3 regions of the Oceanobacillus sp. FSL K6-0251 genome follow, and region 2 is predicted to be linked to each of the others. Evidence: riboswitches for the same ligand, from Rfam matches in the RefSeq annotation. Region 2 holds a riboswitch; each other region holds the start of a gene.

Region 1 (9,784 bases), 1.6 Mb from region 2:
GGGAGGAACGAAAGAGCTTTATTTAAAAGAGCTTCGTAATATCCCAGAAGGTGTAGATATTGATTTAACCAAGGTAGCGAATGATGTATTTGAAAAAGTAGCAACAGCAAAAGTTTCTACTTCTGCAAGAGAAGCAATGGAGAATGGCTATCTCAATAAAAATGACCGTATCAGCAGGAATCCGGATCATGTTCTCCATGATGCGAAAAAACGTGTATTAGCTTTAGCCGATGAGGGATATGAGAAACCTGCGCGTGAGAAAATTCCAGTTGTCGGAGAGGCGGGCTATGCAGCCATGGTCATGGGAGCTAAATCGCTGCATTACAGCGGCTATGCTTCGGAGCATGATTTAAAAATTGCTGAAAAACTGGCCTATGTCTTATCTGGCGGAAGAATAAAAGAAGGTACGGAGATTGATGAACAGGTCATGCTGGATTTAGAAAGAGAGGCCTTCTTAAGTCTTATTGCCGAACCGCTGACTCAGCAGAGGATGCAGCATATGCTTGTGAAAGGAAAGCCATTACGGAATTAAAGAAAGTTCAAAGGAGGATACATCCGTGAAAGAAGCAGTGATTGTAGCTGGTGCAAGAACACCAGTAGGAAAAGCAAATAAAGGTTCATTGCGGAATGTCAGACCAGATGATTTGGCAGCGCTTACGGTGAAAGAAACGTTAAAACGAGCTGGCGATTATCAGGGTTCGATCGATGATGTGATTATTGGCTGTGCGATGCCGGAAGCAGAGCAGGGAATGAATATGGCCCGGAATATTGCCGGACTTGCCGGATTAAGCCAGGATGTACCGGGCATCACAGTAAATCGTTACTGTGCTTCCGGATTACAGACGATTGCTTACGGTGCGGAACGAATTATGGTTGGCGCTGCAGATACGATTATCGCTGGCGGGGCTGAATCGATGTCGATGATCCCAATGGGCGGACATGTGATTAAGCCTAATCCGGCCTTGGTGGAACATGCACCAGAATATTATATGAACATGGGGCATACTGCCGAAGAAGTAGCCAACCGTTTCGAGATTTCAAGAAGCGATCAGGATGCTTTTGCAGTACAGAGTCATGCACGTGCTGCTAAAGCCATAGAGGACGGTTTATTTCAAGAGGAGATCGTTCCAGTAGAGGTGAAGGAGCGCTATGTCGGGAAGAACAATAAGATTGAAGAGAAATCATTTTCCTTTGAAATGGATGAGGGCGTCCGGGCAGGAACGAATGCAGAGACACTCCGTTCCCTGCGTCCAGCCTTCCATATAAAAGGCAGTGTCACGGCCGGGAATGCTTCTCAAATGAGTGACGGAGCAGCCTCTGTTTTATTGATGGATAAAGAGAAAGCAGAAGCGGAAGGACTCACACCGATTTTAAAATTCCGCTCCTTTGCAGTAGCTGGCGTAGCACCGGAAATCATGGGAGTCGGACCGGTGGAGGCGATTCCGAAAGCAGTGAAAATGGCAGGGTTGGAATTATCGGATATCGGTTTATTTGAATTAAATGAAGCTTTTGCTTCCCAGGCACTTCGAGTTATCCGGGCGTTAGATCTAGATACGGCTAAAGTGAATGTAAATGGCGGTGCCATTGCATTAGGGCATCCGCTGGGCTGTACAGGAACCAAGCTGACAGTCAGTTTAATGCATGAAATGAAGCGGAGAAACGAGCAATTCGGAATTGTAACGATGTGTATTGGCGGCGGGATGGGAGCAGCCGGTGTATTTGAACTTCTATAATCTATTTGAAAAGGGGAAATTGCGATGAGTGAAACAAAAGAAAGACTATTTAAAGGCGGCGGTTTTTTAGTAGAGGATATTGCGGCAGAAGACATTATCACACCGGAAGATTTTACCGATGAGCACAAGATGATTGCGAAAACAACGGAGGATTTTGTATTAGGAGAGGTCGTTCCTAAAATCGATAATCTGGAAAATCAAGAATTTGAGCATTCCGTGGATTTGCTGAAAAAAGCCGGGGAATTAGGCTTATTAGGTGCTGATGTTCCGGAGGCATATGGAGGACTCGCATTAGATAAAATCAGTTCTTCCTTGATTGCAGAGAAGTTCTCCCGCGCCGGCGGTTTCTCTATTACGCATGGCGCACATGTCGGAATCGGCTCGCTGCCAATCGTCTTCTTTGGGAACGATGCACAGAAGGAAAAATATCTTCCTAAATTAGCCACAGGTGAGTTAATTGCTGCGTATGCACTGACTGAGCCAAGTTCAGGTTCTGATGCGCTTGGTGCAAAAGCAACAGCCAAACTAAATGATGCCGGCACGCATTATATTTTAAATGGCGAGAAGCAGTGGATTACCAACTCTGCTTTTGCAGATGTCTTTATCGTCTACGCTAAAATTGACGGCGAGCATTTCAGCGCCTTTATTGTGGAAAGAGAATATCCGGGTGTATCTACAGGGCCGGAAGAAAAGAAAATGGGAATCAAGAGCTCTTCTACAAGAACACTGGTCTTAGAGGATGCCGAGGTTCCAGTAGAAAATCTGCTTGGTGAAAAAGGCCGCGGACACGTGATTGCTTTTAATATTTTGAATGTCGGCCGCTATAAATTGGCTGTCGGCGGTATCGGAGCATCGAAGCGTACTCTGGAATTAGCTGTAAAATATGCAAGTGAGCGCAAGCAGTTCCAAACACCGATTTCAAGCTTTTCGCTGACTCAGGAAAAATTAGCAACGATTGCTTCCAAACTGTATGCCAATGAAAGTGCCGTTTACCGGATTGTCGGATTATTTGAACAGCGGATGGGCGCATTATCTGAAGAGCAGCTGCAGGATGGACGTGAGGTTGCCAGGGCAATCGCGGAGTATCAAATTGAATGCTCGATGGCAAAATACATGGTTTCTGAATTGTTGGATTATGCAGTGGACGAAGCCGTTCAGCTCCATGGCGGATACGGATTTATGCAGGAATACGAAGTAGAAAGAATTTATCGCGATTCCCGTATTAACCGTATTTTTGAAGGAACGAATGAAATCAATCGCCTGCTTGTGCCGGGAACATTGCTGAAAAAAGCAATGAAAGGTGAGCTGCCATTATTGGAAAAGGCACAGGGACTGCAGGAAGAATTAATGATGATGATGCCGGAGGAAGTCGGCACAGAAGCCTTAGAGCAGGAAAAATATTTATTGAGGAACGCGAAAAAGCTCATCTTGCTCGGAGCTGGATTGGCAGCACAGAAATACGGCAAAAAATTAGACCGGGAGCAGGAAATCCTTGTTAAATTAGCAGACATGACAGCAGAGGTATTTAATATGGAATCTGCTATCCTTCGTACGGAAAAAGCCATTTCCAATGCCGGTTCAGAAAAAGCACAGCTGAAATTACTATATACGGAAGTGTATGTACAGGAAGCATTTAACAGAATGGAAGCAGCAGCAAAAGAAATTCTGATTACTGCGGAAGAAGGGGATTCACTGCGCGTCATGCTATCTTCTTTACGTAAGCTGACAAGGCATACACCAATCAATGTAGTTAAGAAGAAACGTGACATTGCTGCGAAGATTATTGAGGAAGAAAAATATATTGTTTAACTAACACAAAGGAGCTGTCGCAAAATGCATAGGATGCATTTGATGACAGCTCCCGTGTTCTAATCCCTCGTGGATTTTTCTTTTAATAAAGCTTTAATTTCTTTCAGCTCTTTTTCCATTTCTTCCAACTTTAAATCAGTTGGCGATGGTGTCTCTTCCCGGCTTGCTTCTTCCACATTATTGACAACAACCCCGACAAATAAATTAATAATAACGAATGCGCCAATTAAAATAAAGGTTACAAAATACCACCAGGAGGAAGGATCTTGTTCTAAAATAGGGTACATCACACCACTTGCCCATGACTCTAATGTAATTACCTGAAATAAGGTGAGCAGGGTTCGATGCAAAGAACCGAAGTATTCAGGAGAAATGGATGCAAAAAGAGTGGTACCAATAACGGCATAGACATAGAAGAACAGCCCTAAAAGAATCATGATTGTTCCCATCGAAGGTATCGTCAGCAGTAACGCATTAACCATTTTTCTTAAGGACGGAATAATCGATATCGCTCTTAATACACGAAGAACTCTCAGGATACGTAATACCATGATGTAACTTGAGCCGAGGAATACGAAACTGGCCGATATAATGATGAAATCGAACACATTCCACGGGCTCTTAAAAAAAGCTGTAAGAGAAGAGCTTCCTATTAATCTAATAATAATTTCAATTGTAAATACAGCTAATAATAAAGTATCCAGCCAATAAATGATAGAAGGGAATTGATTGGAAATAGCAGGGTACGTTTCAAAGCCTACAATAATAGCATTAAAGATAATTAATCCGATAATCGTGTTCGTAAATATTTTGTTTTCTGCAATCGCAGCACATTTTGCTTGAAAAGAATTTTTTATCATAATAAATATCCTCTCTCTATTAAGTGTTCATCCGATATGTAAAATAATTTGAATTACAATTTAAAAGACCTCTTTTTTCCACAACTATTATTGTACGAATACTTTTTTATTTTGTCACTTCTGATTACATTTACGGCCAGCAGATATGGATTCAATATATTGGATTAAAGCAGAAGTTTCGTGGTACGCTAATAAAAAAGAAACATTATCTTAGGAGGGACTAGCATGTATCGAAATTTAAATGATTTTTTAACAGAATGGTCACAGTCTGCTGATGGTACAAAATCTGTATTAAAAGCTTTAGAGGATGACAAATTAAATCAGTCAATAGTAGAAGGACATAACAGCCTTGGCTGGCTGGGCTGGCATTTGGTGAATAGTCCTGTTTTCTTTATGAGCCTGGTCGGAATTGATTTAGACTCTTCTTATGATCCAGACGCCGTTCCAACAAAAGCAAGTGACATACTGGAAGCATATGAGGATATCTCAACTAGCGTTGCAGAGAAAGCAAAAGAGCAGCTGACGGATGAAGCATTAGTAAATGAAGTAGGTGATTTCGGCGGACCTGCTCCGAAAGGAAGTATTTTACGTATGCTGGTCAGTCATCAAATCCATCATCGCGGTCAGATGACTGTGCTGCTTAGACAGGCTGGCCTAGAGGTGCCCGGCGTTATGGGACCAACGAAAGAGGATCAATAGAAGAAGCGGAGGAAGAATAATGACATTATCTTTTTATTGGTATTCGAAATGCGGCACCTGTCGAAATGCAAAAAAATGGCTGGATGCAAACCAAATTGATTATAAGGCGATTCCGATTGCTGAAGAGCCTCCAAGTGCGAATGAACTGCTGTCTTGGATGGAAACAAGCGACCTGCCGCCTAAAAAATTCTTTAATACCAGCGGTAAAAAATATCGGGAATTAAATTTGAAAGAAAGAATAAATGATTTATCGCCGCAGGAAATGGCGGAGATTTTAGCTTCTGATGGTATGCTCATCAAAAGACCGGTCTTAACCGACGGCAAGAAAGTAACTGTCGGATTTAAAGAAGAAACCTATGAATCTGTCTGGAAATAGTGCTAGAAATGTAACTGACTTCCATGTATAGTTGAAGAGAATAAAGTTTTGTTGGAGGGATACGAAATGAGCTTGCCAAATGATTATTTATATTCAAAAGAACATGAATGGGTAAAAAAAGAAGATGGAAAAGTTCGTATAGGAATTACAGACTTTGCACAGGATGAGCTTGGCGATATTGTTTTCGTAGAATTACCGGAAGTCGGCGATTCTTTAGAGCTGGAAGAGCCATTTGGAAGTGTGGAATCTGTTAAAACGGTATCCGAGCTGTATGCTCCAGTCAGCGGAAAAGTGGTAGAAGTAAATGAAGAACTGGAAGACAGCCCAGAGCTTGTGAATGAATCACCGCATGAAAAAGCATGGATGATTGTTATTGAACTTGAGAATGAAGCAGATTTAGAGGAATTATTAGATTCGAAAGCATACCAGGAATTTATCGAAGGATAATAAAATTACATTACACCTATTTTAGAGAAAGAGAAAATACAGGCGCTGCTCCTGAATTTTCAAAAAAGGCTCTAAAAATAGGTGAAAAAGAGCTGACTTTTCCACATTCGTGTATAGTTAGCTCTTTTCTTTTCATATAATATAGAAAAAGCATAGGATAGGATTAGGTTAAAAAAGATGTTTACCTAATCACTTCGATAAGGAGTGCAAAACGATGATGGAAGATGATTACAACAAAGTCATAATCGTTGAAGGGTTATCTGATAAAAAGCATCTAGAAAAAATTCTTGACGACAATACCATCACCATTGTTTGTACAAATGGAACCATCGGTGTAGAAAAATTTGAAGAGCTGTTGGAATATTATCATTTGGACGATACAGATGTATTTATTCTGGTGGACGAGGATGATTCGGGAATGAAACTCCGAAAACAGCTAGCCAGGGAACTGCCGCACGCAGAGCATATTTATGTAAGCAGTGAATTTCGTGAGGTTGCCGCCACCCCAAAAAGAATGTTGGCAAGTATTCTGGCAGGAAAACGCATTGGAATCAATCTCAATTACCTTGCAAAATGGTAACGTAAAACGTTAAAATAAGAATGGATTCTATTCGCCGAGGAAATAAATAAGGAAAGATGCGAAGTCGTTTTATACGCAATCAGTGTAATCCTTTCACTCAGCATATATTATTTTATGGGAAGAAAAAGATTGAGGGGAATGAACTTGAAACAGTTTAGTGGAGAAGAAAAGAATCATCAACGATTCATACTATATATTTATACACCATTTTGCGGGACATGTACGGTAGCCCGCGCTATGCTTGAAAAAATAGAAAGACTGCATAAAACTGATATATTTACGGAGATGAACGCGTCCATGCACCCTGATTTTATGCAGTCTCATCAAGTCGAAAGCGTGCCATGTCTTGCATTTATGGAAAACGGTAAAATGATTGAGAAAGTGTACACGTTTCAATCGACAGCAAATATTTATCAGTATTTGATGAAATACAAACCGGAATTATTCACAGCAATAAACAACTAAGTTTTTTCTGTACAAGAGGACGGTTCAATATACGAGAAGCAGCAGATTCCACAGAAACCTGAGTGAATGGCTAGGGATTGTGATTGACAAGGCACAAATGGCATGCTACTATAATGGCACTTCATTTAAAAATAGGCAAACTCTTATCAAGAGCGGTGGAGGGACTGGCCCATTGAAACCGCGGCAACCTTCAATCATTGAAAAGGTGCCAATTCCTGCAGGAAACTGTAAAGATAAGGGAGCAATGGACGATATTGTGTATAATAAAGCGTCTTTCTGTTCTCTTGCAGAAAGACGCTTTTTCAATGAAGAGAAAAGTAAATCGTACACAATAAAATAGGTTTGTACACATATAGGAGTGAAATAAAGTGATATCCATTGAAGGATTGAAGAAAATATTCTCTTTAGAAAAAAAAGATATTGTCGCTGTTGATAATTTAAATCTTAACGTAGCAGATGGAGATATCTATGGCGTCATCGGATACAGCGGGGCAGGGAAAAGTACTTTTGTCCGCTTGATTAACAGGCTGGAAGAACCGACGACAGGTACGATAAAAATCGGTGATCAGGTTATTACCTCCTTATCGAAAAAGGATTTGCGTATCGCCAGGCAGGATATTGGAATGATATTCCAGCATTTTAATCTGCTCTGGTCCCGGACAGTCGCTGAAAATATAGAATTTCCGCTTGAGATTTCCGGTGTGGAGAAAAGCGACCGGAAAAAGCGGGTGCTGGAATTGATTGAATTAGTAGGCTTGGCAGGAAAGGAAAATGCCTATCCGGCACAGTTAAGCGGCGGACAAAAGCAGCGGGTCGGAATTGCAAGAGCATTGGCGAATTCACCGAAAGTCCTGCTTTGTGATGAAGCGACCTCCGCACTTGATCCGGAAACAACGAATCAAATCCTGCGTTTATTGCAGGATATTAATGAAAAGCTGGGTCTAACCATTATTTTGATTACCCATGAAATGCATGTTATCCGCAAAATTTGTAATCGGGTTGCTGTGATGGAACAAGGGAAAGTGGTAGAAGAAGGAACGGTTCTCGATGTATTTACCAGACCAAAGCAGCCGGTAACGCAGAAGTTTGTTGAACAGCTGACTGGTCCGGATGAGGAAGAGGAAGACATGACAGAGTTGAAGGAAAGATATCAAGAGGGCGCGTTATTACGGATTCAGTTTTTAGGAGAAAGTGCAAATCAGACCGTAATCAGCCAGCTTGTGAAGAATTTTGATATCCATGTTAATATTTTGCAGGGGAAAATCACCCAGACACAGGTCGGGAGCTATGGGACATTGATTGTTCAGCTGATTGGAAATCAGCTGAAAGAGGCAATGCAGTACCTGGAGGAACAGGATGTTATTGAATTGGAGGTAATTCAGCATGCTTGAGGAATTATTTCCAAACGTTACGATAGAAGATTTAGTAGAAGCTTCTCAAGAAACACTTTACATGACCATTATAGCTTTAGTCGGCACAGCCATTATTGGCTTACTTTTAGGGCTGCTGTTATTTTTAACGTCGAAAGGGAACTTTTGGGAAAATCGATTGATTAATTTTGTTGTTGCAACATTTGTCAATGTATTTCGTGCTGTTCCGTTTATTATATTGATCCTGCTGTTATTTCCTTTCACCGATTTTGTAGTGGGGACACTGCGTGGACCTAATGCTGCTTTACCGGCTTTAATCCTCGGGTCTGCTCCATTCTATGCAAGATTAGTGGAGATTGCATTGAAGGAAGTAGATAAAGGGGTTGTAGAAGCTGCCAAAGCAATGGGAGCTAAAGCAAGTACGATTATTTTTAAGGTGCTGCTTCCAGAGTCCAAGCCTGCACTTGTATCGGGGCTGACGGTTACAGCGATTGCTTTAATCGGTTATACTGCGATGGCAGGAGCGATTGGAGCAGGCGGATTAGGAAACCATGCCTACTATTTCGGATTTCAGCGGAAAAGCTGGGATGTTGTATTTGTCAGCACAGTCATCATTGTGATTATCGTATTTATCTTCCAATTTATTGGGGATGCTATAACCAGAAAGATAGACAAGCGTTAAGAAAGGTGCTATTCAAGAATTTCTTGATTCACATAATAAAAAATAAAAAAGGGGCGTTCAACATGAAAAAGCTTTGGTTTTTAGCAGCTGTAAGTTTGATTTTATTCTTAGCAGCATGCGGAGGAAATGATGATTCTTCCAATAATGAAGAAGGTACAGGCAGTGAAGGGGACGAGCCGACTGAAATTACAGTTGGTGCTTCCAGTATCCCGCATGCTGAAATTTTAGAAGAAGCTGCACCATTATTAGAAGAAGAAGGAATTACATTAGAAATTGAACAGTATGAGGACTATGTTTTACCAAATGATGATTTAGATAATGGAACACTGGATGCGAATTTCTTCCAGCATCAGCCGTTTCTTGACCAAACGATAGAGGATGCCGGATATGAGATCGAATCTATTGGCGGGGTTCATGTAGAACCAATGGGAGTCTATTCTCAAGGTATTGAAAGTATTGATGATATTCCAGATGGAACAGAGGTAGTATTAAGTAACTCTGTATCAGATCAGGGGAGAATTTTATCTTTATTTGAAGCAAATGGATTAATTACATTAAATGAAGATGTGGATAAAGTTGCTGCAACAATAGACGATATTGAGGAAAATCCGAAAGATTTATCCTTCCACCCGGACGTTGCTCCTGAGATTACACCGGATATTTATAATAGTGAAGAAGATTCATTAGTGGTTATTAACACCAACTTTGCTATCGGAGCAGGATTAAATCCACTTGAAGATGCGCTTTTCATTGAAGGCGATGA
Region 2 (9,784 bases):
ATCAAATAAAAGACGATGCGCAATAAATTTCGTTGTCTCTGTATCCATCGATACGCCGGATTCTTGCTCAAACGAAATAATTTTCAAATGAACCGCCCCCTATTCTGATTAAACCCAAAGCCTATTCCGCTTCATAACGAATCATCGTCCACATCCCGATATCCTTAAAGCCTAATCGTTTATAAATATTTCCAGCCGCTGGGTTATCATAAAAAAGACAAAGTGACTTTCCCTCTGCTAATAATGCAGTGCATAATTTCTCCATACATTTCGTTGCATAGCCTTGACGCTCATACCCTGGGCGCGTACAAACACCAACTATCATGGCAGAATGGGAATTTTCAGCGGTTGTCGATGCAGATGCAACCATCGTCCCTTTCTCATCACGAATAAAATAGGTGCGTCCTGTCTTATTTTTCTCTGCATGCTCCCTGGATTCAACAGTTACATTACTTGCTGCAAATTCAGGAATGGAGTCCAGCATCTTTACATTCTCTTCATAATCAACAGGCTGCAAATATTCTACCTGCTCTACTTCTTCTAAATTCACTGGATAACTTAATTTTTCGCAAGCTGCATAGTATGTTTCTTTATGTATACGCACATATTTATCAATATAAGTCTGTAATGGTTTAATCAGATGTTGAAGACCACTCACATTGCACCGCTGTTTATAGTCGTTAATTATCTCTGTAAACCCTTTTACATCATATTCCCCTTCACTGTAAATAATGAAATTCTCACTATAGCGCAGGAGAACAGCGATTAAATCTTCCTGTTTCCATTCTCCCCAGACTTCTTGAATATCCGAATCATAGCCAAACGCTTCAATATCTCCAATAATAAACAAATTTTCTGCAGCCTTAGGCTCAACTAACTCCATTACTTTTGCATGATCCTCTTTTGTCAGCTTTCGTATCATCCTGCTTCCTCCAATAGACGTCAATAGTAGCTTCTACATGATTAAAATCTTACATTCTTCCAGTTAAGACATTATTTCTTCTCTTACTCCTCATCGCATTCCCATCAATCAGAAACATGAATCAATATCTTCCCAGTACTCTTCCTGCTGCTGATAAAATCATGTGCTTCCGCTATTTTTTCAAGAGGAAACACTGTACCGACTTTTATTTCTAATTTTCCGTTCACTATTAATTCAAGGACATTTTGAGATACGGCTTCCAATGTCTCCGGCCTTTCTTTTCTTGTCGTACCTAAGCTGAACCCCAGTACAGACCGGCAGCTCGCGTGCACTTCCTTTGTATTAAAATTTCCAATACTGCCTGATGAATTCCCAAAATGAACCAGCTTGCCAAAATGCGATAAAACCTTCATACTTCTTTCGGTTATCTCTCCAGCCTGCGAATCAAAAATAACGTCTACACCTTTACGATCTGTTGTTTCTTTTATTTTTTCATCAAAATCTGTATATGTATAAACATCATCCGCTCCTAATTCAAACGGCACGCTGCTTTTTTCAAGGCTGCTGACCGTACCAATAATTCGTTTGGCTCCGAGCAATTTGGCCATCTGAATAATCGTTGAACCGACTCCACCGGCCGACGAATGGACTAAAACCGTATCATCTGGAGTTATTTGTGCTAAATCATATGTTAATTTATAAGATAAAAAGCCGACAGTCGGGCATGCTGCAGCCATTTTAAAATCTAATTCATCTGGAATTTTAAAAGTAAGTAACTCCGAGGCCAGGACATATTCCGCATAGGCGCCCCCTTTTGGAAAGCATATAACCCGGTCACCAGGCTTGACGCTTTCTACAGATGCTCCAACCTTCTCGACTACTCCAGCGGCATCTAATCCTAAAATCATCGGGAAATTTGCCTTCGCTTTGTTGCCGGTTCTATTCTTAATATCAGCATAATTCACGCTGGTATAAATCACTTTAATTAAAATTTCATCGGTTTGAGGTTCCGACTTTGGTATTTCTTTGAATTGCAGCACATCTGATCCGCCAAATTCATTCATTATAACCGCTTTCATCTTATTTCCTCCCTTTTTATGTCAGCTCTTTCTTAAACAGAACGCGATCATTGCCAAACCCATCATAATTTGCTTTTACTGCTGCACCATCTACTGTTTTGTCTCCTCGCTCGATCACAAAGCCCATTTTTTGATGAAACGCAATCGATGTTTTATTTACGGGGGAAGTGATAGAGCGGATGATTTTCCGATCAGCCATTTTAACTTTGGCGAAAAATTTCTCATAAAGTGTTTTTCCAATATCTTTCTTTCTGTAATCCGGGTGTACACCTACAAAATGGATATATGCTTCATCTGACTGATCCTGTGATAAAAATCCAATTAAAAAACCTACCATCTCGTCATCTTCTTCTGCGATAAAACTGGTATTCTTAAAATGTTGAAAAAATAATTTAGGCAGCATCCCTGCCATATCACGCCCGCCCCACCAGTCGTTTATCTGCGGAATCAGGACATCATAATCCGAACTTTGCAAACTGCGAATTTCCATTCTACATTCTCCCTTTTATTTGAAACGATGTACTATCATTCGTATAAATTCTTTTATTTCCCATGATCAAACAGCTGAATATCCTTATTGTTATTACTAATATATCAAAAAATTATAATGATTTCTTTCTTTGTTTGAATTTTTTTAGAATTTATATTTAATTTTTCGCGCCCGCATGTTAACCTTAATTTAAATTAGGCTGACAAAGAGAGGACATAATGGCAAATTTATTTTTGTTCATCACCTTAGCTTCCGTTTTCAATACTGGTTTATTAACTCAAAAGTATTTTCATTCAAAACAATCTTCTCTAAATGACTCATAGTACGTATTCAAAAAGTTCGGCAAAAAGGAGATTTGGAAAGCCCACCTCTCCAAATCTCCTTTTTCTCATATCCCTTATTTCCACACATCTTCAGCAATTCGCACAACATGCCGGATTTTTTCCCATTGCTGTTCCTCACTCAATAAATTTCCTTCCTCTGTAGAAGCAAACCCGCATTGAGGACTCAGGCAAAGCTGATTCAACGGTACATAGCCCGCCGCTTCTGTAATTCTTGCTTTAACAGCTTCCGGATCTTCCAGCTCGCTGAACTTAGACGTGATAAGACCCAGCACAATAAATAAATCATCACGGTTCACATGACGCAAGGGTTCAAATCCTCCCGAGCGGTCATCATCAAACTCCAGGAAAAGACCATCCACCTGTAGGCCGCCAAAAATCGTTTCTGACACCGCCTCGTAACCGCCGCTTGACATATAGGTAGATTGGAAATTTCCCCGGCAAATATGCATTGTTACCAGCATATCATCTGGTCTGTTCGCAATCGATTCATTGATTGCTCTCGCACATAATTCAGCTGTTTTCTCTGGATTTCTTCCTTTTTCAATCAACGAATTTCTGCCCTTCTCTGAGAAAAAGGTTGCCCAGGACGTATCATCCAGCTGTAAGTAGCGGCAGCCTTCATCGTATAATGCCTGAATCACCCCTTGATAAGCAGCAACCAGGTCATCAATAATGGCTTCATCATTTTCATAAATTCCTTCTTCAAACTCCGCCCGGAAAAAGAGCATGTTCGGGCTCGGAATCGCAAATTTTGCAACCGCATCTCCAGCAATACCATGCAGGAATTTATAATGCTCAATCATATAATGATTACTAAAACCAATTTTACCGGTTACCTTAATACCTCTTTTTTTCGTTTCCACACCAGTGAATTGCAAGCCTTGTTCCGCGCTATAGCCTTCCACGCCATCTAAGCCTTCCAGAAAATCAAAATGCCACCAGGCACGGCGAAACTCCCCATCCGTCACGGATTGAAGTCCTGCTTCTTTCTGCTGTTCTACCAGTTTGATAATTTCCTCATCTTCCATTTGACGCAATTGTTCTGAGCTGATTTCCCCTTTTGCCTTTTGTGCACGCGCCTCTTTTAAACGCTGAGGACGAAGAAAACTCCCTACATGATCTGCTCTGAATGGAGCCCGTGTATTTTTTGTCTCTGCTGATATTGCCATCGAATACCCCTTCCTCTTTATCTGCTATATTCATTCTATATTCCATTAAAAAAACCCCTTCCGAAAATATAAGAGGTTCGATATGATAAAATCTCTTCTTATCTTCAAGCAAAAATGCTTCTGGAATTAGCACAGTACAAATCAACGTCTGCTGCTAAGGCTTCAGCGGGCCAGTCCCTCCACCTTTCTCGATAAGAATATATGGAATTATACGAATAATTACAGTTTACTTTACATGGAAGCAATGAATTCGTCAAGGAGAATCCCAAAATATAGGAACCTTGCTGCAATTGATTTTAAATCAAGATTACGTTAACTTTTTTTATCGGAAAAAATTTTATAATCTTCACTAATCACAAAAGCAGCCAAATACAAGCAGAAAAATAAAATAGCTGCTCCTTCCCACGATACACTATTCCTCGTAAATAAGGACTCAATAAAAAATTTATAAAAACAAACACTAAGGAACCATTGAGCCACATAACTCATAAGCATTACTTCCTTTGTCTGCTTTATTTTCGCTGCTTCAAGGATTAACATGTATAACAAATCAAACAGCATCCCCAACACATAAGACAGAAACAGAAACCCGCCGAAGTAAAGAAAATTCATAAAAACAGTATCAAAAAATTGTATTTCGATAAGTTTCCAGCCTGCTAAAATATTAGATAATCCATGTGTTATCAACATTGGATTGACGACAATAGCCGTAATACTAGCTATTAGCAGACCAGCAATAAGCAGATTGGCAATAAAGGTCGCAATCTATTTGTTTCTTATTCACAATGGTTAGAGCCCTCCATATGCTATAACACGTTTTTAACGCCAAATCGTATTAACTTTCAAAAAGCACTTATAAATCTTAATAACTGTCTTATATTGCTATATGATAATTTCATTGTTATCATTCTTTGAAGTTTTTTAATATATATCTTTATTTTACCACTATATTTACACATATCTTTTACTAAGACTTCTTTAAGGGATGAAATACACAATTTCGTTCCCCCGTTCTACATCAAAAAAGTACCAGACATCTAACAATGATAAATTGCTTCGATGGCTGGTACTTTATTTACCTTCCTATTTAAATCTTAGCTGACACGATCTCCCGGTTTTATTTCTTCTTTTAATTTAAAAGAAAGAATAAATCCAACGATAGCAATAATTGCTGCTACGATAAAGGATACATTCACACCATGAATAATACCGCTAATATCCTCACCCGGTATAGCTGCAGTCGACATGATTGTTACAAGCACTGCTGTACCGACTGATCCAGCTACTTGGCGGAATGTATTATTCATTGCTGTCCCGTGCGGAATCAATTCGTTAGGCAGCTGGTTCAGTGCCATCGTTGTCATAGGCATCATTACCATGGCAATCGAAATCATGCGAATGGCATTCATGGTTGCCAGATAGTTGAAGCTTGTATCCGCAGATAAATTCGTGAATGCAAAAGTAGTCAAGGATAGCAGTAACAAACCGCCCCGAGCAAGCCACTTTCCTCCGAATCTATCAAAAAGATAACCGGTAATCGGGTTGGAGAATCCCATTATAATTGTACCGGGCAACAAGACAAGCCCAGATTCAAGCGCCGAGAAGCCAACCATATTCTGCATGTATAACGGCAAAATCACATTTGTCCCAATCATCGCAGCGAAGACCAGCATTCCAAGCGCTGTTGCTAACGTGAATGTGCTGTGTTTGAATACCCGGAATTCAAGAAGCGGTTCTTTCAATTTCAACTGTCTGGTAATAAACCAATAGAGAGAAATACTACCAACAACAATCGTTAGAATGACCTGAAGACTGAGCCCCCCAGCGTCACCGGCGACACTGAAACCGTATAGAATTGCACCGAAGCCAACTGTAGAAAGGATGACCGATAAAATATCCAATTTCGGTTTCTTCAGCTCTGTTACGTTTTTCAATAAGAAATAAGCCGCTATCATATCTAAAATAGCAATCGGCAGTACAACATAGAATACACTGCGCCATGGGAACTGATCCACGAGCCAGCCTGAGAGACTCGGTCCAATCGCCGGCGCGAATGCGATAACTAGTCCAAACAGTCCCATTGCTGTACCTCTTCTATGAACAGGGAAGGTAAGGAATAATATCGTCTGCATCAGCGGCATCATAATGCCGGCCCCTGAAGCCTGTAAAATCCGCCCAACCAATAACAATGAAAAGTTTGGTGAAATTGCTGCAATAAACGTACCGATGGTGAATAATCCCATCGCAGTCATAAATAGCTTACGCGTTGTGAATTTATCAATTAAAAAAGCCGTAACTGGAATCATTATCCCATTTACGAGCATAAAAACCGACTGCAGCCATTGCGCTGTACTCTCACTCAAATTCAAATCTTTCATAATAGGTGGAAGTGCAGTCCCTAGCAGCGTCTGGTTCAATATGGTGACAAAAGCACCGGGTAATAATACCGCGAAAAGCGGAATATATTTTTTAATTTCAAATGTATTTTCGCTTTCCATTTTATACCAACTTCCTTACAAAATATTTACTTTTTAATCAACAATAGAACACAATATCATATTTGAAAGAGAACAATAAATCATTCCGCTTATTTTTTAACAGTTTTATTCAATTAAGCCCTCTTTACATCAAAGGATTTTGATTTGGTTAATATGGATAAGCTGATGATAGTTTACACTTTTTAATTTCATAAAAAAACCATTGCATAATCTATTGATAAGATACATGAATGGTTTTAAATGATCTATGATTTATTCTTAGATATACGAAACAGTCATTTTACTTCATTTTCTTTAATCGACTTCGCAATAGCCACACATTTGGGGATTGCCCATATGTAATGTTTAAAAGTATTCGCAGCAAAATATCCATATAAATTACTGGTCTTTGTCCATTTATAATATTTCTTCGTCATAATTTCTTCATTAGTATGGGATTGAATCAACTTCATTACCCGATGATGACTTAACTTCAATTTTTTTATAGCTTGATTCATCGTTACATCCTGATAGTTTTCCCGAATTTGCATATTAAGCGGCTTGATTGTTCTCCACATATAACCTGGTGCCGGTATAAACGGAGTATCTCCATCCATTCCTTCTCTGTACCATCTTTCAAGCATGGCATGCCATTCATATAAATGCATCAATACATCCCGAAAATTTTTATCTCTTTCTTCTGTCTCTATTGTCATACTTCTTTTTCTATGCGGTATAGATTCAATGATTTCAAATAACGCTTTAAAATTCTGTTCGCTCTTTACTAAAAGAATTTCCTTCCCGTTCTTTTTTGTCATGATAATCACCTCCTCTTTTACTACATTTTAACGTCAGCATGAAGAATAGAAGGATAGCTTACTAATTTTCTAAAAAATAACACATATCATTTTAATCATAGGCGCGGTTCATAAAAACGACTCTCCAGCCATCTGGATCTTCGATGGTAACTCCTTTGTCTTTCCAATAGAGATTCTCTGGTTCTACTTCGTTATACCCCATTTGGGCCAACCGATTTACGACATGCATGATTTCATCCTTATTTTCTATATAAAAAACCAGCAGATTATCTTTCGTAGGTGCAGGGCATGGGCTTCCGTCTTGATGAGATGTAAATTCTAAATGATAGTCTGTATGAGGCAATCCAAAGATAACTCCCTTAATCCCTCTGTCTCCTTCAAATACTTCTATTTTTGTTAAACCTACACCCGTTTCGTAAAAGCTGATTATTTCATCAAATTTATCTGTCGGTCTGGCTATCCTTACTTGCACTGCTGAAAAATTATTAAATTTCATACTGCCACCTGCTTTTTAATATTTTTATTTGAATACACGATTTAAATAGAATAGATCTCTTCCTCAACCACTGGCAAAATAGCGCTTGTTCTTCAATAAAAGGCGTGTGTGCGGAATTTTCAAAGGTATACATTTTCTTGAACGGAGCTTCGATGGAATCATAGAAATGTTTCGCTTGCGTGTAGGTTGTTTGATAATCATGCTGACCTTGAAGTATAAAGACAGGCAACGGAAGCTTGGGAACAAGCTCTGCTAAATCTGCGGCGGCCATTACATGCCCCAGTGACTGCCAGCCTAAAACAGCCCCTTTAAAACTATTGATTCGTTCATTAAATGTATAATTCGCACACGAAAAAACGTGCTTCAACCTTTCCAGATTGGAGTAACCCTCTCTTTTAAAACCCCCGCCATACTTCTCGGTAAATTTAGTCCTGATGGCGCCATAAGCTCGATTTTCATCAAAATTTTCATCAAAAGCCACATTTTCAATTTGCTTGACAGCACGTTTATCCTTCCTGTCCCTTGCTGTTTTTAAAATATATTGATAGGCTTCTTTTTCTGATTCCAGTTGAGAACCTATCTGCCCCACTCCAATATACGCATAGAAAAGATCCGGACGTATTTGCGCCGGGGATAAGCTGGAAACCCGGGCCCGCCGTGCAAGAATAAAAGTAATGGTTTATTTTGATTTAAAGATTCTACAATGATCCCTTGCTTTGCACCATTGATTTCTACATATTCCTTTAGGATTGTTTTATTGTGTTCCTTGTTTTCCGTATACGCTGATTGCATGTTGACAGCTCCTTATTTATAAAATACGATATTATCCGTCCGCAGAATAACGCTCTAAGAGCTTCTCTTTATGAGACTGAAATACTTCCTCCAAAGAGATATTATATTTATTGGCGATAACGATAACATTCCCCAGTACATCTCCTAATTCCTCTACTAAAGCATCTCTATTTTCGGCAATTGATTCCGTTATCTCATCCGGTCTGTCCCTGCCAATCTCCAGTGCTCTTATGGCTCTTGCTACTTCTCCTGTTTCCTCTGCTAAAAAACCGATCCGGATGAAAATATCTAATTCCGACCAGCCTCTATGTTGGTAATAACTATTTACCCATTGTTGAAATTCAGTTACATTCATTTTTTACACTCCTTGATTCAGCTATTGAATTTCCCTTCCCTCTTAATGATATTCGAAGTTAAAACTGCACACGAAACCCATGAAAAGTATGAACTCCCGTGCCAAATCGCACAAAATCATGCTTCCGTAAATACTCCACTGCATTTTTAACTTCATCTAAAATTTCAGGAAGAAGTCCCAATGTATTATGCGCTCCATAAATCATGGAGACATGATTTATTTGCGTGAGCCTCTCTAACGAATTTACTAAGTCTGCCGGATTGGTTGTCGGATAAAAAGCATAGATTGGAGTTTCATCATATAGCAAGTCCCCTGTAAATAAATATCCGGTCTCTTCATCAAAAATCACAATATGACCTGGAGAATGGCCGGGAGTATGGTAGATAATTAATGTTCTGTTCCCCAGCTCCACCCTATCACCGTCTTTTAAAATTCCAGTTGGCTCACCCTGGAAGGGTTTATATGTATTCGGGTCAAAGCTTTCTGGCACAGGAATCGTAATATCCCTTGCTGTATTTTGTCTTATTTGTTCTAATGACAACCCTACAATGCCATGAACAAGCCAATCTCTTTCCGCTTCATGAACAAATATCCGGTCATATTCTCCATGACTTCCAATATGATCGGAATGTACATGCGTCGTGATAACATCAATGGGCAGAGGCGTCAGCTGATCTGTGATTCGCTTGATATTATCAATACCTAAGCCAGTATCAATTAAAGCTGCTTTTTTGTCTCCGATAAGCAAAAATGAATGCACTTTTTCCCAATGACCAAGCTCACTAATGGCATATGTTTTTTCATCTATTTTTCGAACGGTAAACCATGGATCATTTAACATA
Region 3 (9,784 bases), 2.5 Mb from region 2:
GAAATAAATATATAAACAATTCCAGTCGTCAGAATTAATATGGGTAAACGATAAAGTATCAAAATGGGTACATTCCCTTCGCTTGTTAAAATAAAAATCTTCAGACATGTTTAGTTCCATCATAGTAAAAAAATGCTTAGATAACAAATTCTAGATATATAAACAGAAAACCTTTTTTCAAACCTATTTTTAACTTCGGAAGAGATAGAGGCTTCCGTTGAAGATAGGGAGGCTGTTTTGTATTGTTTGTACATACGAAGCTGAATACTGCTGTAATCCTTTGTTAACAGCATTCAATAAAAAACTCCCCTTGCCCATCATAGACAAGGGGAGATTCTTTATTCTTCAATAGAAACATCTTTTAAATTTAACAGCTGTGTCGGAGACTGTGTCAGTCCTTTTACGCTGTCATCAACACCTAACAAATATTGCTGGTGATGGATATAAACCATTGGCGTGATTTCCGCAAGTAATTCCTGGGTTTGGCGGTAAAGCTCTAATCGTTCATCTGGATCACTTTCCTGGCGGGCTTGATCTAATAAATCGTCGAGTTCTTCATCTTCTGTGAAGGTGCGATTTCCTGGTTCGCCTAAATTATCTGAATGGAATAAAGGATATAGCCCGTTGTCCGCATCACCGGTAACAGTGGTCCAGCCAAAGACAAACATATCATGTTCCCTGTTGGCAGTCTGTTCCAGCATTGTTCCCCATTCCACGGTTCTTACTTCCGCATTGATACCAATTTCCTTCAGCTGTGCTTGGATTGTTGTTGCTGTATCGATGCGCTGACGGTCATCATTTGTCCAAATCGTGGTAGAAAACCCATTTTCATAGCCTGCTTCAGCAAGTAACTCTTTGGCCTCTTCCAGATTATATTCGTGATCCTCTACATCTTCACTGTATCCGAATACACTTGGCGCAATCGGGGTGTGTGCGGGGATCCCGACATCGTCATAGATTCCGGAAAGAATTTCCTCTTTATTAATGGCTTTTGCAATTGCCTGACGGACACGTTCATCATCAAACGGTTCCTTGTCCATGTTAAAACCTAAATACGATAATGCCAGGCTGTCCTGAGACTGCACTGATAAATGATCGGAATTTTCAATTTGAGCTACATCTGACGGACTAAGGGAATTAGCGATTTGAGAAGCACCAGTCTCTAATTCTGCGACACGGGTCAGATCTTCTGTAACTACTTTGAAAGTTACGGAATCAAGCAGTGCCGGTTCGCCCCAATAATCTTCATTGTTAACTAAGCGTACCTGCTGTCCTGGCTTCCATTCTTCGTATTTGAAAGGGCCGGTGCCTTGCGGGTTTACACTGATGACAGTACCTGCTTCTTCGCCATCTTCCATTGCAGCATAGTCTTCTTCAATCTGGTCTTTTGAAATCATCACACCGCCGGGATGAGCAAGGTGTGCCGGTAACGCTGCAAAAGGATATTCTGTTTTAAAATGAACAGTGTAATCGTCAATAACTTCTACCTCGGAAATCATATTGTACATGATCGCCCGTGGAGAACCAATTTCCGGATCAAGCGTACGGTCAATATTTGCCTTTACAACCTCCGCATTAAAATCAGAGCCGTCATGGAAGGTCACATCTTGACGAAGCTTGAATTCCCATGTCGTATCATCAATTTGTTCCCACTCCTCTGCCAACAAAGGCTGATTTTCCATATTTTCATCCTGGGTAACAAGCGTTTCAAAGATATTTCTTTGTACATCACTGGACGGAGTATCATTGGATGCTGCCGGGTCAAGCGATACAGCATCGGCTGGTGTGGTAATAATTAAATCGCCGCCCTGCGATCCTCCCTCTGTCGTATTGCTGTCAGAGGATGCATTGTCATCTGGTTCACTGGCACAGGCGGCAAGTATCAGGCTGAACAGAGCAATAAATGCAAGTACATATATCTTTTTCTGTATTCTCATGATGCTGTTTTCTCCTTTAAGTATAGTAGTCTGGTATATTACCTGAAAATATGGATTTACCAGCCTGGAACAACAGAGCCGTCAAAGTTTTCTTCAATAAATTCTTTCACTTCGTCTGTATGGTAAATATCAATAAACTGCTGAACAACGTCATCATCTTGGTTTTCTGTACGAGCTGCAATCAAGTTAACGAATGTAGAATCCTGCTCGATAAAGAGCGAATCATCATTGGGTGAAAGCCCTGCTTCAATTGCAAAGTTTGAATTGATTGCTGCTGCATCAACTTCGCCAAGCTGTCTTGGAATTTGTGCAGAGTCTAATTCCAGTAATTCAAGGTCTTTCGGATTGTCAATTACATCATTTACGGTTGCATTTACACCCAAGCCTTCTTCTAATGTGATAAGACCAGCTTGTTCAAATAATAATAAAGCACGTCCGCTGTTTGTAGGGTCGCCAGGGAGCCCTAATGTTGCGCCATCAGGAAGGTCCTCCAGAGAATCAACCGATTCGGAATAAACTCCCATCGGGAAAGTAACGGTATCTGCTACCTTCACTATATCCAAGCCTCTTTCTTCCACCATGCTGTCCATAAAAGGCTCTGTCTGGAAGCTGCTGATGTCAATTTCACCTTCATCCAGTGAAACGTTTGGCATCACATAATCACTAAAAACCACAGTTTCAATTTCTAAATCGTCTTCTGCTGCAATTTCAGCTATTTTTTCAACAATTTCTTCATGTGGACCAGCTGTTACACCTACTGTCAATACGCCGTCTTCAAGTAAATCTGAACCGCTCTCTTCCTCATCTCCTCCGCAAGCAGCGAGGAAAACGAATAATAAAGCTGTAATAAGAAGTAAATATTTCTTTTTCATGATGATTTTCCTACTTTCTTTTTTTATTTAGTAACACTCTCAAGTTGTAAAAATGCGTCGATAACGGTATTTGCATTAATTTCTTCTTTCATCAAATGAATGGATTCTTCTTCCCGTGTCACTTTTTTCGCAATGGTTTCCAGCAGCTCCTGATCATCCGTATGTATGGAGAAGTCTGCTAATTTTGTCGGGAAGCCCCATGTATCATAGTAAGCTAATAGCTTCGTAAGCTCGTTTTTATCCTGTTCGATAGCAAGCTGAGCTAAAATGCCGTAGGATACAATTTCCCCGTGAAGTGAATCGGCAATCTGCGGGGCAGCAGTTAACCCATTATGAATGGAATGCGCACCTGCAATTCGTCCAGCTTTTCCGCCGAAGCCGCCAACCATACCGCCTGTTGCGATAATTGCTTCGATAACACGAATAAGAGCATCAGTGACTTGGTTACTCTCACAAGCTTGGATTGCTGCTTCACTGTCATCCAGCAAAATATCCTTGCAGGCACGAGCGGCGAATTGAGATATTTGCAGCCAGACTGGAAGCGTGCCTTCAGGGTAGAAGGCTTCAACTAGAGAGCGAGCTTCATAGAATTTGGCTAACGTATCGCCAATGCCTGCTTTTAAGTATTTTACAGGAGCTTCTGCAATAATTGCTGGTTCTACCACTACGAGTGTATTAGATTCAGGAAACTCAGTGTAATGAGAATGAGCACCATCTTCCTGATAAAAGACGCTTAATGGCGTCCAAGCTGCGCAGGTGGCGGCAATCGTTGGGATTAAGATACTTTTTATTTGCGCATTGGCAGCCGCTGCTTTGGCAATATCCAGAGCTGTTCCCCCGCCGATGCCGATGACAGCATCTATTTGCTGTTCTTCATAAATCGAGGCCAGTCTGTCAGTTCGTTCCACGGTGCAATGCCCATCTGCAGTATGTATATCTTTTTCCTCTATTTGATCCAGCAATGCAGAAGGAAGATATGGTTTTGCTTTTTCCCAAGCAGTACGCCCGGCAACTACAGCAATCCGCTTCACCCGCAAGTCATTCAGATTTTCTATCAGGTATTCCAGAGAACCTTCACCGATTTGATAATGGCTGGGCGATCCCTTTACAGTAACTGTTTGCATGGTAAGATAACCCCTTTTACATGTGTTTAAATGCTACATAAAAAACCTCTCTATTTTGTTCTAGAGAGGTTGAATAAGTTCATTTACGAAACGTCCTCTCTTATTTTCCAAAGCACATTATGCACTTTGCAGGATTTAGCACCTTTTTTAGAACGAGTTCTAGAAAGGTTGCCGGGCTTCATCGGGCCAGTCCCTCCGCCACTCTCAATAAGAGTTCTTATGTAACTGTGGATACATTTTAATATGAAATATGAGAAAAGTCAAATATAGCTTGATGCAAGGGAGCTGGCGGGCTAATTATGTTAATCAGCACCATTTTTGGTCCCAAAATCCAAATACTTGAACGGATTATCGCTCGTTTCTTTTAAAACACATTCATCCATTTATTTCATGTTTACTCTTTCTTATTTTTTGATATAATAAGAACAAATGTTCAGAACAAAAGTTCTTATTTGGAGGAATAAATATGATTGGATTACTTCATCATTCTCTGGATAAAAAGGAAAAAATCATGATCTATTATATCGACCGCCATAACAATGTAACGCAGCGTGTTATTCGCGTCGTAGGTATAGATGATAAAAGGATTCTTGCTTATTGTTACTATAAAAAACAGGTGCGCAGCTTTAAGATAGAAAATATTTTATCCATAGGGTGTGTAAAAAGGAGCGTCGGGGCTTGAATATTGGTGTACAGGAAGAAAGGAATACGAAAGAAAAAACAATGTTAAATGAGCGGCAACGGAAGCAGAATTGCTTTCAATTAATTATCGCACATAAAGATAATTTGCTTATTGAAGTGAAATGCTATCAGGATTGTCATGTTCATCATATAAAAGGATATATAGACAGCATTAACTATCAAGACGAGCACATAGCTATAGTTGATAAGCTGGGTCAAAAGGATTTTACAATCATTAAGTTTAATGATGTAATGGACGTTTTTATATTGTAGATAAAAACCCGAATGTATTCCAAGCGGAATCATTCGGGCTTATTTCTAAACATAAACAGCGTAAGGCTGCTTTTACCTATTTCTGCTCATCCAACGCGATGTCCTTTTTCTGCTTCTTCAAATAATATGCACTCATCAGAGAAGCAATCGGAATAACCAGAGCGATGCCAAGGCCCGAAATAAGGATTCCAAGCATTTCATCATTGAACACTTTGGCATTTATAATTTGGCCAAGAGAGTAATCTAAATCCTTAAACCAGATTAGCAGCCCCATATACCCTCCGAAAAAGGCGAAGAATAGCGTGTTTGTGCTTGTACCTAGAATATCACGGCCAATACGAATGCCGGCGAAGAATAGATTCTTTCTGGAAATTTCCGGATTCTGGTCGTGGATTTCACGCATCGGAGAGGTGATTGAAATGGCAGTATCTACAATCGCCCCAATCGTGCTCATAATAATCACAGCTGTAGCAATTTGAATGAAATTTAATCCAATATGCACATTGAAAGCTGTGATTTCTCCAGATTCTTCTTCCCCAAGTCCATAAATCATGGATTGTTCGGTTAAAATAATAATGAAAAAGATTAAAATAACCATTGTTGCAATCGTAGATAAGAAAGCAAGCATCGTTTTATTATTTACCCGGTTGATGAAGAACAAGCTGACAGCACTGATGAAACCACATGCAATAAGCGTAATAATAATTGGATTCCCGGACGGGTCATTCATGACGAATACAGCCATAAGCACAATGATAAAATTGATAAAGAGGGCAATAAAAGAGCGTACGCCCTTCATACCGCCGACCCAAGCCATTAATGCAAATAATATGATTGCCAGTAATACAAGTACATTCATAATTTCGCCTGCTTTCTCCGGATAAAGAAAATGGAAATATAGATGGCAATCGGAATGGTCAATACAATCCCAATTCCGCCGACTAAAGCACGTGTTAATTCAAGGGAAAGGTTCATTGATATGGTAAAGCCGAACGGTGCTGCATTTTTAAAATAGATTAACAGCATGGGAAGGGACCCGCTGACATAGGCAAAAAATAAAATATTGGTCATGGTGCCCATGATATCTTTCCCGACTTCGTAACCTGCTTTTTTTAATGTTTTTAAATCAATCCGGTTATTTTTCTCATACATTTCAAACATGGAAGCTGATAATGTAATGGCTACATCCATTACAGCTCCTAAGGAACCGATTAGTAACCCTGCCATAAAGATGGTTTCCGGGTTCCTGGTTAAAAAGGCCATTTCTTCATAGCGCAGTCCTTGTTCGCCAGTGAAATGCAGTGCTGCATAAGCAATCATCAATGAAATTACGGTCCCTATTAATGTAGCTAAAATAGCTGTATAGGTTTTTTCGTTAAATCCTGTCGCCATCAATAAGGAGAGAACGGTGAAAATAATAATACTGATTGCAGTAATAACAGAAAGACTGATGCTTGGATTCTGTATATAAATATCTAATGCAAATGACAAAATAGCTGCATTGACAAACAAACTCAGTGCGGATAGAGCACCTCTGGATTTTCCGACTGCTAATAAAATAATCAGGAATATCCATGCGACAAACACGAAATATTTGTCCCGTTTAATATCCCCTGTTGCTTCTCCGTCTTGAGCAAGAAAGATTTCATCGCCTGCAGATAACTCATAGTCCAATGCCAGGGACTGGACATATTCATTATCAAATTCAGTTATTTCTCCTTTATCTGAACCATTTTTTACTTCTCCAACGATATGCTGGGTGACTTTTTCATCTTGATTGCCATGCTCATCTGGCTGATCTTCTCTATTTATTTCTTGAACATCGGTAATGTGAACAATCGTTCTATCATATAAATCATAATTGTTATTGATAAATATCATCGATGCGATAAAACCGATTAGTAATAGACAGACGGTAATATATTCGGTCCTGGTCCGATTTTTTAACCATGCCTTCAATATAATCACTCCAAAAATAGGATTGTCCTATTCGTATTTCCGAAAACATATACTATGATAACACTTTTAATAAGAAGGAGATACATACAACATCACAAAATTTCGGGGAATAAAGGGAAGCTTCATTCCGCGGGGGCCTTTTCATTCCCTGCGAAATGTTAATTAAACCAACCGGGCCGTTATTGGCTGTTGGTTCTCCTGCTTAGAATTTTCAGTTTCTCTCTATGCTTGAAGCGGGCATCATACAAAAGACCTTCGATGGGGCGAGTAATCGCAGCAACGGTTTTAATAGACCGAGTAATCGCAGGTCTCAATGATGTCAGGTTAATGCGACCGCTGCGGCGGACCGTTTTGCTTTCCGACGTACAGGACGTACTAGTGCAGACGTTGCAACAGGACGTTGCGGCCTTAGTCTGCCTAGGGGCACGCTCTTCAGCTAACTTTTGCCAAGAAGAGCACTTGGCAAAAGTGGATCTTCAGATGGTGCTGATCCCTCAGGAGTCAAAACGGTCCGCCTCCGCTAGTAGGATATTCTATACGTGAAAAAACAACTCACCAAATAGATGTTTAATCAGATAGAACATCTTTTTCATGCTGTATGGTAAAATGTTCCGTCAAGATTACTTTCTGAGCATAAATGCTATTCCCTGTATTTCATATTCATGCTGTCATGATTGGGTTGTTCAGACGAAAGTTGCTATTTCCTTCAGCTCATTAAAATCTTATTTCTTTCATTCGCTGTAGAATCCTATCAGAGCGCAGGCCAACCACGCAGACTCCTATGGGAACAGGGCGAGCTGAAGATCCACTTGAAAAGCGGTTTTCTTTTCAAGTTAGCTGAAGCCGTCCCCATGGAAAGCGAAGTGGTTGGCCGGAGCGGAGCTATGCACCATCATCAATTCCAAAAAGGCCGGATATTTCACCAAAATGCAAGCATGGTAATGAAGAACATGTTCATCTTGGAATAGCAAGAAATATTTGCTTATTCTTAGGTGCGAAAGTTGAGTATTTAAGAAAATTCATTAACCTGACAACATTGGTAATCGCAGTCCCAGTCCCAATCAGTTACATTGCAATAAAACAAAAAGTCACCCATAACCTTCTTATTTTAGTATGTACCAAAAGGGAGTGCGTATTTCAACCTGTCCAACTTTTTGGACATTTATAGGAATTCCATGCTACAATTTTGTCAAACGCTTTTGACAAAAAGGAGCTTAGTTTAGTGAAGAATAAGATTAAAAAATTAAGGAAGCAATCGAATATGACACAAGAAAAATTGTCTAAGCTTTGCGGTGTTTCCAGGCAAACCATTAACTGTGTGGAAAATGATAAATACGATCCGACGTTAGAACTGGCATTTAAAATATCCAGAGCGCTTGATAAAAATGTAGAAGAGGTGTTTATGTATGACAAAATTTCATAAAGACTACCGTGTAACGATGAAAGATATTAAAAAAGAGGGGGATTCTATTTTGAGAAAACAGTTAGACCCTGTATCTCTCCCTGTTTCGGAGGAAACGAAAACAGAGCTGGAATGCATGATGACGTATTTGAAAAACAGTCAGGATCCTGAGATAGCAAAGAAATATCAGCTGAGGCCGGGAGCAGGGCTTTCAGCAAATCAAGTCGGCATCAATAAAAGCATGTTTGTCATACGATATCAGACAGAAAAGGAGGAAACAATGGAATTAAAGCTGATTAACCCCAAATTGATCAGCCATGCTGCAAATATAATCTATCTTCCGGAAGGGGAAGGATGCCTGTCTGTAAACAGGGAAGTATCTGGACACGTGCCGCGTTATGAGAGAATAAAGGTGCTGGCCTTTGATACAGAGGGAGAGGAGCATACATATACCTTTAAGGGATATAGCTCTATCTTAGTACAGCATGAAATGGATCACCTGAATGGCATCATGTTTTTTGACCGGATTAATAAAGAACGGCCATTTTTGAATTTACAGTAGGATTCAAGCTTTTTAGGGAAGGGGGAATCGCAGTGAATCCGTTTACTGCAATATTACAGGAAGCGTATGGAGTCCATCCTGTTCACGTACAATCCAAACAGGGAGGATGGGCGTCCCTTGCCTTTGAAATAAAGGCGGAGGATGCTGCTTATTTTTTGAAGGTATATGAAAAGAGACGTGCTTCTACGCCAAAGTTGACCGCGTGGATTGACCAGTATGCTCCCATTGTGGAGTGGTTAGCATATAGCAGTGATTTAAAAGGAAAAATTCCTGTTCCGCTACAGACAAAGGAAGGGAAGTATCAATGTGAAGATACAGAAAATAGTTATTTGCTGTATCCTTTTATTGATGGGGAAACCATTGGTGAACAAGGCTTAACCAAGCAGCAGGTATCAGAATTTGCACATATAATAGCCGCACTCCACTCATTTGGGAAGGAAATCCCTTTTCCAACGAAAGCTCTGAAGGAGGACTTTGACGTGCCTTTTTTAGAAGAATTGGAAGAGGTCATTCATTTCAATGAAAAACATATCCCGGGGGAGCTACATGCCCTTTTTCGTGAAAATCGGGAAAAAATAGCTGCATGGATCAGCAGCATAAAAGAACTTTCAGAAAAGCTGAAATCTGCTTCCTTCGATATGGTCTTATGTCATACAGATTTGCATCATTGGAATTTGATGCAGGGGGAGAAGCTATTATTAATAGATTGGGAAGGACTGAAACTGGCTCCTCCTGAAGCAGATATGATGTTTCTGACAGAAAAGCCTTATTGGAAGCAGTTTATGGAAGTCTACCTTCAGCATCATGAAAGTTATCATATCAATCAAGATGCTTTTGCTTTTTACCAGTTAAGAAGAAGGCTGGAGGATATTTGGGAGTTTGCTGAGCAGTTATTATATGAAGAACCGGATGCGCAAGAAAAGGAGGAAATTATCGGTTATTTGAGGGAATTAACAGATGATACAAATTGACCG

The links. Region 2 has a riboswitch for S-adenosylmethionine ahead of MKY45_RS09830 (5-methyltetrahydropteroyltriglutamate--homocysteine S-methyltransferase). Riboswitches for the same ligand answer to the same signal wherever they lie in the genome.
Region 1: linked by a shared signal. The riboswitch ahead of MKY45_RS17375 (methionine ABC transporter ATP-binding protein) and the one ahead of MKY45_RS09830 (5-methyltetrahydropteroyltriglutamate--homocysteine S-methyltransferase) in region 2 are both predicted to bind S-adenosylmethionine.
Region 3: linked by a shared signal. The riboswitch ahead of MKY45_RS21405 (iron-containing alcohol dehydrogenase family protein) and the one ahead of MKY45_RS09830 (5-methyltetrahydropteroyltriglutamate--homocysteine S-methyltransferase) in region 2 are both predicted to bind S-adenosylmethionine.

The regions. Positions count from the first base shown of each region.
Region 1 is NZ_JBBORS010000001.1:3,491,788-3,501,571, reverse strand. Features, by position in the region: gene MKY45_RS17420 (3-hydroxyacyl-CoA dehydrogenase/enoyl-CoA hydratase family protein) at 1-532, shown strand, start outside; gene MKY45_RS17415 (acetyl-CoA C-acetyltransferase) at 558-1,733, shown strand; gene MKY45_RS17410 (acyl-CoA dehydrogenase family protein) at 1,758-3,542, shown strand; gene MKY45_RS17405 (ion transporter) at 3,602-4,402, opposite strand; gene MKY45_RS17400 (DinB family protein) at 4,628-5,101, shown strand; gene MKY45_RS17395 (arsenate reductase family protein) at 5,121-5,477, shown strand; gene gcvH (glycine cleavage system protein GcvH) at 5,544-5,924, shown strand; gene MKY45_RS17385 (toprim domain-containing protein) at 6,139-6,504, shown strand; gene MKY45_RS17380 (thioredoxin family protein) at 6,649-6,969, shown strand; SAM riboswitch class I at 7,110-7,209, shown strand; gene MKY45_RS17375 (methionine ABC transporter ATP-binding protein) at 7,338-8,360, shown strand; gene MKY45_RS17370 (methionine ABC transporter permease) at 8,353-9,021, shown strand; gene MKY45_RS17365 (MetQ/NlpA family ABC transporter substrate-binding protein) at 9,084-9,784, shown strand, end outside.
Region 2 is NZ_JBBORS010000001.1:1,923,577-1,933,360, reverse strand. Features, by position in the region: gene MKY45_RS09850 (cupin domain-containing protein) at 1-87, opposite strand, end outside; gene MKY45_RS09845 (GNAT family N-acetyltransferase) at 122-922, opposite strand; gene MKY45_RS09840 (quinone oxidoreductase family protein) at 1,027-2,001, opposite strand; gene MKY45_RS09835 (GNAT family N-acetyltransferase) at 2,018-2,491, opposite strand; gene MKY45_RS09830 (5-methyltetrahydropteroyltriglutamate--homocysteine S-methyltransferase) at 2,889-4,004, opposite strand; SAM riboswitch class I at 4,100-4,202, opposite strand; gene MKY45_RS09825 (MDR family MFS transporter) at 5,099-6,502, opposite strand; gene MKY45_RS09820 (ClbS/DfsB family four-helix bundle protein) at 6,778-7,299, opposite strand; gene MKY45_RS09815 (VOC family protein) at 7,391-7,795, opposite strand; gene MKY45_RS09810 (hypothetical protein) at 7,785-8,384, opposite strand; gene MKY45_RS09805 (hypothetical protein) at 8,372-8,587, opposite strand; gene MKY45_RS09800 (MazG-like family protein) at 8,619-8,942, opposite strand; gene MKY45_RS09795 (MBL fold metallo-hydrolase) at 9,001-9,783, opposite strand.
Region 3 is NZ_JBBORS010000001.1:4,384,058-4,393,841, reverse strand. Features, by position in the region: gene MKY45_RS21420 (lysoplasmalogenase) at 1-62, opposite strand, end outside; gene MKY45_RS21415 (glutathione ABC transporter substrate-binding protein) at 339-1,937, opposite strand; gene MKY45_RS21410 (MetQ/NlpA family ABC transporter substrate-binding protein) at 1,994-2,809, opposite strand; gene MKY45_RS21405 (iron-containing alcohol dehydrogenase family protein) at 2,833-3,933, opposite strand; SAM riboswitch class I at 4,031-4,147, opposite strand; gene MKY45_RS21400 (hypothetical protein) at 4,400-4,615, shown strand; gene MKY45_RS21395 (YolD-like family protein) at 4,612-4,887, shown strand; gene MKY45_RS21390 (YibE/F family protein) at 4,964-5,746, opposite strand; gene MKY45_RS21385 (YibE/F family protein) at 5,743-6,855, opposite strand; gene MKY45_RS21380 (helix-turn-helix transcriptional regulator) at 8,069-8,269, shown strand; gene def (peptide deformylase) at 8,253-8,810, shown strand; gene MKY45_RS21370 (aminoglycoside phosphotransferase family protein) at 8,843-9,781, shown strand.